Regions from separate parts of the Catellatospora sp. NPDC049133 genome, predicted to be linked through region 2. Evidence: riboswitches for the same ligand, from Rfam matches in the RefSeq annotation. Region 2 holds a riboswitch; the other holds the start of a gene.
What was found. A riboswitch is a leader RNA that binds a small molecule or an ion and turns the genes downstream of it on or off. The one in region 2 is predicted to bind thiamine pyrophosphate.
Positions count from the first base shown of each region.

Region 1: another riboswitch for thiamine pyrophosphate. It lies ahead of thiO (glycine oxidase ThiO); the one in region 2 lies ahead of AB0B35_RS30225 (ECF transporter S component).

Region 1 covers NZ_JBEZDT010000022.1:118,418-122,624, reverse strand. Annotated here, with positions in the region: gene AB0B35_RS24610 (glycoside hydrolase family 18 protein) at 187-1,509, opposite strand; gene thiE (thiamine phosphate synthase) at 1,632-2,258, shown strand; TPP riboswitch at 2,424-2,536, shown strand; gene thiO (glycine oxidase ThiO) at 2,530-3,576, shown strand; gene thiS (sulfur carrier protein ThiS) at 3,573-3,776, shown strand; gene AB0B35_RS24590 (thiazole synthase) at 3,773-4,207, shown strand, end outside.
Region 2 covers NZ_JBEZDT010000031.1:34,074-38,280, reverse strand. Annotated here, with positions in the region: gene AB0B35_RS30235 (TIGR03943 family protein) at 1-754, opposite strand, end outside; gene AB0B35_RS30230 (permease) at 751-1,707, opposite strand; TPP riboswitch at 1,886-1,991, shown strand; gene AB0B35_RS30225 (ECF transporter S component) at 2,091-2,675, shown strand; gene AB0B35_RS30220 (ATP-binding cassette domain-containing protein) at 2,675-4,015, shown strand; gene AB0B35_RS30215 (energy-coupling factor transporter transmembrane component T) at 4,110-4,207, shown strand, end outside.

The sequences.
Region 1 (4,207 bases), on a different contig from region 2:
CCGCCGACCGCATTTGCTCTGCACCCAAAACCTTGCTCTGCACCCGTCGGCGCAACACGATGCGCGGGTGTTGCGTCGGCGGGTGCAGAGCGGGCAAATGGGTGCAGAGCAAATGCGGTTCGGGGCATCGGCAACTGGCTCGACGCTCGGCGCGGCCGACCGGCCGGTCGCGCCGAGCGTCGACCGTCAGCTCAGGCCGTTGTGGATCGCGGTGGTGAGTTCTCCGGTGGCGGTGTCGCCGTCGAGGGACCAGGCCATGGTGCCGCCGAGGCCGTTCGCTTTGACGTACGCCGTCTTCTGGGCGATCACCTGCGGGGTGTCGTAGGACCACAAGGCGCTGCCGCCGTACTTCCAGGACGCGCCCGCGACCGGGTCGTGATACACCGTGCCCTGCTTGGCGATGACCTTCTTGTAGTCGTCGACGCCGTCCTCGTAGGTGCCCCGGGCCGGGCCGCTTGCGGGTTGGTAGAGCCCGTTGCCGGTGCTGCCGACGCCGGTCCAGCCGCGGCCGTAGTACGGGATGCCAATCACGATCTTGTTGGCGGGTGCGCCCTGGGCGCGGTAGGTGTCCACGGCCAGGTCGACGCTGAACGGCGACGACGGCGTGGAGTACAGGTTCGACTGGTGCCCGGTCACCGGGTCCCACCCGCCGGCCAGGTCGTATCCCTGCACCGTGGCGAAGTCGAGGTGGGAGAACAGCTGTGCGGTCTCGATCCCGGCATTGATCTTCGCAGGGTCCGCGGGCAGGAACGCGGTCAGCTGGTAGCTCCGGCCGACCTGCGCGCCGTACGCGTTGAGCTGGTTGCGGAACTCGGCGGCCAGCAGGGTGTAGTTCTGCTTGTCCTCGGGCCGCACCACGTTGCCGACCTCACCCGCCGAGGCGGGCCACTCCCAGTCCAGGTCGAACCCGTCGAACACGCCGAAGGCGCTGCCCGTGCCGCCGTGCGGCGAGGTGCCGATGAAGGGCAGGTTGCCCTTGATGAACATGTCGATGCAGCTGGCCACCGTCGCCTGCCGGGAGGCCGGGGTGAGCGCGGCGTCGGACAGGTACTTCGACCAGGTCCAGCCGCCCACCGACAGCAGCACCTTCAGGTGCGGGTACATCGCCTTGAGCTTGCGCAGCTGGTGGAAGTTGCCGGCCAGCGGCTGGCTCACCACGTCGCCGACCCCGTCGACGGACTCGCCGGCCTTGAAGCGCTTCTGGTAGTCGGCCCAGGCGTCGCCGACCCCGGCCTCGTTGGCCTCGAAGCAGCGGCCGTCGGCGCCGACGTTGGCGAACGCGTAGTTGATGTGCGTCAGTTTCGCGGCCATCCCCGACGTGTGCAGGTTCTTCACCAGGAAGTTGCGACGGTAGATACCCCACTGGACGAAGTAGCCGACCTTGACGTACCCGGCGGCCGCGGCGGCGGCCCCCTCGGTGGCTGGTGCGGACGCGGCTTGAGCTGGTACGGCGGCTGACGCGACGGTGCTGCCCAGGATGAGGGCGACGAGGGCGAGACGGGTTCTCATACCGATTCAAAGTAATTGTAAAGAGTTTTCACAGAATCAGTGATCTGGATGAGCCGATGTAGACGGCGGCTGTCACGGAGGGGGCTGCCCCATTCACCGATGAGAATCGATAAGGTATGGCCATGGCGCTGGGGAGACTCCATCTGATCACCGACAGCCGGCCCGGCCGGGACCCGGTCGCACTGGTCCGGGCCGCGCTCACCGTGGCCACACCCGACCTGGTCGTCCAGTTCCGGCCCGCGGACGACTGGACCGACCGGCTCGCGTACGAGCTGGCCAACCAGATCGTCGCGCTGTGCCGCCCGGTCGGGGTTCCGGTGCTGGTCAACGACCGGCTGCACGTCGCGCTCGCCACCGGTGCCGCAGGCGGCCACGTCGGCGCGGACGACCTGCCCGTGCCGGCGGCCCGGCGGCTGCTCGGTCCGGCCGCGGTGCTCGGCGCGACGTCCCGGCTGCCCGCCACCGCCCTGCGCGCGGTCGGCGACGGAGCCGACTACCTGGGTGTGGGTCCCTGCTACGCGACGTCCACGAAGGACGGGCTGCCGGTGTCCATCGGCCCCGAGGGCCTGCGCGCGGTGGCGCGGCAGGTCGCGGGCACCCCGATCATCGCGATCGGCGGCATCACCGCGGCCCGGGTGCCGGAGCTGCTGGCCGCCGGAGCGCACGGTGTCGCGGTCATCGGCGCGGTCTCCGACGCCGCCGACCCGGCCCGCGCCGTGGCCGATCTGCTCGCCGCCGTCGCATCCTGAAACGACACGTCGCCGCAGCGTGGAGGAGCCCCGCACGGCTCCGCCCTGGTGTGGCGGAGATCGCGGTGGGCGACGTGTGGGTTGCCTCCGGGTGCGCGCGGGGTTACGCTCCCGACAGTCGTCACGGACGGCAACATATGCGTAACACGTGAACCACATCTGAACCAAGAACCCCACGGGAGCCCGGTGAACCGGGCTGAGAGGGGAGCTGATTCTCGCTCCCGACCGTAGAACCTGATCCGGGTAATGCCGGCGCAGGGAGGAGGCCGCGGTGGCACCCCTTTCCGTATCCGTCGTCGGCGGCGGCATCATCGGGCTCAGCATCGCCTGGCAGTGCGCCCGGCGCGGGCACGCTGTCACCGTGCACGACCCCGATCCCGGCCGCGGCGCGTCCCACGTCGCCGCCGGCATGCTGGCCCCGGTCGGCGAGTCCTACTTCGGCGAACGCGAGCTGACCGCCCTGCTGCTCGAATGCGCCCGGCGCTGGCCCGGGTACGCGGCGGAACTGGCGGCGGCGAGCGGGCACGAGCTGGGGCACCGGACCGAGGGCACGCTGCAGGTCGGGTTGACCACCGACGACCTCGCCGAACTGCGCCGCCTGTGGACGTACCAGCGGGAACTGGGCGCGGAGGTGGTCGCGCTCGACGGCGACCGGCTGCGCGAGCGCGAGCCGCTGCTGAACCCCCGGGCACGGGGCGTGCTCGTCGAGTCCGACCACCAGGTGGACCCGCGCCGGGTCGTGGCGGCGCTGCGCGAACTGGTCCCGGTGCGCCGCGAGGCCGTGCACCGGCTGTCCGATCTGGACGCCGACGTCGTGGTGCTCGCCGCGGGCTGTGCCAGCGCCGCGCTGGGCGGGCTGCCGGTGCGGCCGGTGCAGGGAGCGGTCCTGCGGCTGCGCGGCCAGGCCGCGCCGCGCCACGTCATCCGGGGGTACGCCGACGGCCGCGCCGTCTACCTGGTGCCCCGCCGCGACGGCGAGGTGCTGGTCGGGGCGACCGTCGAGGAACGGGCCGACGGCCACGCCACTGCGGGCGGCGTACGCGACCTGCTGCGCGCCGCCACCGACCTGGTGCCGGAGCTGGCCGAGCACGCACTGGTCGAGGTGTCGGTGGGGCAGCGCCCCGGCACCGCCGACAACGGACCGATCGTGGGCGAGCTGGCCCCGGGCGTGCTGGTCGCCACGGGGCACTACCGGCACGGTGTGCTGGCCGCCCCGTACACCGCGCTGGCCGTCGCCGACCTGGTCGACGGCGGCTCGCTGCCCCCGCTCTGGGAACCCTTCACCCCTCAACGCCTGACCGCCGGAGGACTCGGATGATCACCGTGGTCGTGAACGACACGCCCCGCCCCACCCGGCGCGGCGAGACCATCGCCGACCTGCTGGCCGTGCTCGACGTGCCGTCGCGCGGCGTCGCGGTCGCGGTCAACGGCGAGGTGGTGCGCCGCGCCGACTGGCCCGCGCACCGGCTGCTCGACGGGGACCGGGTCGAGGTCCTCACCGCGACGCAGGGCGGCTGACCGGCATGGACGACAGATTCCTGCTCGGGGGCGTCGAGTTCGGCTCCCGGCTCATCCTCGGCACCGGCGGAGCGAGCAGCCTCCAGTCGCTGGAGCAGGCGCTGCTGGCGGGCGGCACCGAGCTGGTCACCGTCGCGCTGCGGCGCATCGACCCGAACACCCCGGCCGGGCTGCTCGACGTGCTGGAGCGCTGCGGCGTACGGCTGCTGCCCAACACGGCGGGCTGCTACACGGCCGCCGACGCGGTGCGCACCGCGCACCTGGCGCGCGACGCGTTCGACACCGACTGGATCAAGCTGGAGGTGATCGGGGACGAGCGCACGCTGCTGCCCGACGCTGTCGAGCTGCTGCGGGCGGCCGAGCGGCTGGTCGACGACGGGTTCACCGTGCTGCCGTACACCACCGACGATCCGGTGCTGGCCCGGCGGCTG
Region 2 (4,207 bases):
TGCCCTGCTGGTCGGTGTACGTTCCGGTGATCTCCACCCAGCTGTCGGCGGGCAGCCCCGTCGGCACGCTGCCGTTCATGCCGACCTTGATCGGGCGGGCGTCGGCCGCGCAGCACGACAGGATCATGCGGGTGAGCAGCTGCCCGCCCTCGGGGTTGTCGGACAGGAAGCCGGTGACCCGGACCCGGCGCTCGCCGATGGACAGTCCCTTGTCGAAGATCGCCCGGGTGGCGTAGTCGAGCACGCTGATCTCGGCGGGGTCGCCGTCGGGCAGCGCCGGGAAGTCGGAGACCTGCTGCGACGAGAGCGCCGAACCGGCCTGCCCGGCAGCGTAGGACCCGAGCGCGGGCGGGGCCACCAGCAGCAGACCCAGCACCGGCGCGATGAGCAGCCAGCCGACCCGCGGTTCCCGGTGCCCGTGGCCGTGGTCGCCGTCCCGGCCGCTGTGCCCATGCCCGCCGTGCCCCTGGTCGGCGCCGGCGCGGTGGTCATCGCCCGGCCGGTCGAGGTCGCGGCCGCCGACCGCCGCTCCGACCGGTTCCGGGTGCTCGGCGCACTCGGTGTCCACGGCCGAGCCGTGGCGGATGTCGTACCAGAGGGTCATCACGGCCGCGAGCACCAGCAGCGCGCCCGCGCCGATCAGGAACGGCTGCAGTCCCGCCTTGACGTAGCGCAGGTACATGTCGGTGAGGCTCGCCTTGAGGATCGCGCCGCCGAGCAGCAGCATCACCACGCCCTGGGCCTGACGGTTCACAGCAGCACCATCCCGACTCCGGCGGCGACCGCGACCGCCATCACGAACGTCGCCGGGGCGAAGCGCATCGCGAAGCGGCGGCCGAACACCCCGGCCTGCATCGATATCAGCTTGAGGTCGACCATCGGGCCGACGACCAGGAATGCCAGCCGCGCGGTGAGCGAGAACTGGCTGAGCGACGCGGCGACGAACGCGTCCGCCTCGGAGCAGATCGACAGCAGCACGGCGAGCGCCGCGAGCGCCAGCACGGACAGCACCGGCTGGTCGGCGACGGCCTGCAGCACCGACTCGGGCACCAGCACGTTGATGGTGGCCGCGGCCATCGCGCCGAGCACCAGGAAACCGCCCGCGTGCACGATGTCGTGGCGGCAGGCCGCCCAGAACGCCCGCCAGCGGGACAGGTCGTCCAGCTCCGGCCGGTGCGGCAGCCTGATCCACTCCTGCTTGCCCAGGCGCAGCCAGAGCCAGCCCATCACCATGGCGACGATGATGCTGGCCACGCCGCGGGCGACCACCATCTCCGGGTTGTTCGGGAAGGCGACCGCGGTGGCGGTCAGCACGATCGGGTTGATCGCGGGCGCGGCCAGGAGGAACGCCAGCGCGGCGGCGGGCGTGACGCCGCGGCGGATCAACGAGCCGGCGATCGGCACCGAGCCGCACTCGCAGCCGGGCAGCACCACCCCGGCGGCGCTGGCCACCGGCACGGCCAGCGCCGGGTGCTTGGGCAGCGCCCTCGACCAGAAGGAGCGGGGCACGAAGACCGCGATCACCGCCGAGAGCGCGACGCCGAACACCAGGAACGGCATGGCCTGCACCATCACCGATACGAACACGGTGGTCCAGGTCTGCAGCAGCGGAGTGGAGATCGCGGCGGCGATCGGCTCACGGAAGATCAGCAGTGCGATGAGCAGTGCCGCCAGCACCTCGACGGAGCCGATCCGGCCGCCGAACAGCGGCGTGCGGGCGGGCCCGGCGGGCGGCGACGGGGGCGCCGCGGGCGGGCGCTGATCGACGGAGGTCACACGGATCCTTCGCGGTATCGGGGTGTGCCGACCGGCACAGGTTACCGGGCGTGCGTTCGGTGTTAGCCTTTCCGGCACAAGCGCCGCTGTCCAGCGGCCTCATATGAACAAGTAACGACAGGGGAGCGCACAGCGCTGAGAGTGCGGCACACGGCCGCAGACCCTCGAACCTGATCTGGGTAATGCCAGCGCAGGGAGTTCGGTCAAACACCTCACCGCCACGCCTGCTTTCGTGATACCCCCGAAAAGGGATGTCACGGGCGCGGCGTGTGCACTTCTCCTCGTTCGTACCCTCAACGGACCAGGAGCTATTCATGAACAACTATCGCTGGCGGACGGTCGACATCGTCGTCGCCTCGATCCTCGCCGTCGCCTTCGGCGTCGTCTTCTGGGCCTGGGGCCTGCTGTGGAACGGCCCGGCCGGGGCTATCTTCGGTTCGACGTTCCCGCCGGCCGCAGCCGCCATCTACGGCGTATGGCTGCTGCCCGCCGTGCTCGCCCCGTTGATCATCCGCAAGCCGGGCGCGGCGATCTACACCGAGCTGGTCGCCGCGATCGTGTCGGCGCTGCTCGGCACCTCGTGGGGTATCAGCGTGCTCTGGTACGGCCTGGCCCAGGGCGCGGCCGGCGAGCTGGGCTTCCTGCTCGGCGCGTACCGCCGCTGGAACCTCGGCCAGTCGCTGGTCGCGGCCGCGTTCGCGGGAGCCACCGCGGCCGGGCTCGACCTGTACTACTACTACGGCGACTGGACGTTCGACTGGAAGGTCGCCTACGTCGCCATCGTCGTGGCCAGCACGCTGCTGTTCGCGGGCGTCGGCGGGTACTACCTGACCAAGTCCCTGGCCGGCACCGGCGCGCTGGACCGGTTCCCGTCCGGCCGCAGCCGCGACCTGGTCTGATGATCGAGCTCGAGGGGTACGGGTGGCGGCACGCCGGCCGCCGCGCGTGGGCGGTGCGCGGGGTCGACCTGCGCATCGAGCGCGGCGAGCGGGTGCTGCTGCTCGGCCCCTCGGGCGCGGGCAAGTCCACGCTGCTGCACGCGCTGGCCGGGCTGCTGCCCGAGGACTCGGGCGAGGCCGAGGGTAGGTGCGAGGTCGACGCCGAACGGGTCGGCATCGTCTTCCAGGACCCGCAGTCGCAGCTGGTGATGTCGCGGGCGGGCGACGAGGTCGCGTTCGGCCTGGAGAACCTCGCCTGGCCCCCTGACCGGGTCTGGCCCCGGGTGGACGAGGTGCTGCGCGAGGTCGGCTTCGGCTACGAGCGCGACCGGGCCACCGACGCCCTGTCCGGCGGCGAGCAGCAGCGCCTGGTGCTGGCAGGGGCCCTGGCCCCGCGTCCCGAGCTGCTGCTGCTCGACGAACCCACGGCCAACCTGGACCCGGCCGGGGCCGCGCTGGTCCGCCGGGCGTTACGCGACGCCGTCGACGCCGACACCACCGTCGTGCTCATCGAGCACCGCATCGCCGAGGTGCTGGACCTGGTCACCCGGGTGGTCGTCCTGGAGCCCGGCGGCGGGGTACGCGATGACGTGCCGCCCCACCTGCTGGCCGGCCCTCTCGGCGCGGACCTGGCCGCAGCCGGGGTCTGGGTGCCCGGCCACCCCGCTCCCCCTCGCCACGCCGCGAACCCGCCCGGCGACGTCCTGCTCACCACCCACGATCTGCGGGTACGGCACCTGCCCTACCCCGACGTGACCGTCCGCGCCGGGGAGGCGCTCGCGGTGACCGGTCCGAACGGCTGCGGCAAGTCCACCCTCGCGCTGGCCCTGGGCGGCCTGCTCAAACCCGCTGCGGGCGAGGTGCGCAGCCCGGACGGGCCGCCGCACCGGTGGCGGGCCCGCGTGCTGGCGAGCCGGATCGGCTCGGTGTTCCAGAACCCGGAGCAGCAGTTCGTGACCGCGACCGTGCGCGACGAGCTGGCGCTCGGCGGCACCGCCCCGGGCCGGGTCGACGAGCTGCTGACCCGGCTGCGCCTGGACCACCTGGCCGGGGCGAACCCGTTCACCCTCTCGGGCGGCGAGGCCCGGCGGCTGTCGGTGGCGACCGCGCTGGCCGCCCGGCCCCGCCTGCTGATCCTGGACGAGCCCACCTTCGGCCAGGACCGCCGCACCTGGATCGAGCTGGTGGACCTGCTAGCCGCGCTCCGCGACGACGACCACGGCATCGTCACCGTCACCCACGACCCGGACGTCGTCACCGCCCTCGCCGACCGCACCCTCGACCTGGGCAGGCACTCGTGACCGGCCGGAACGTCACCATCCCGCGACCCCTCGGCAGCTCCTGCCGCTGCACCGGCACCAGGGCGGTCAGCCCGGATCGAAGCCTGCCGTGACCCTGCCCACCGCCACCGCGCTGCGACGCAGCGACGCGCTGCTGGCGCGCCGTACACCGGTCGCGAAGATCGTCTCGTTGGCGCTGTTCACCACCGCCGC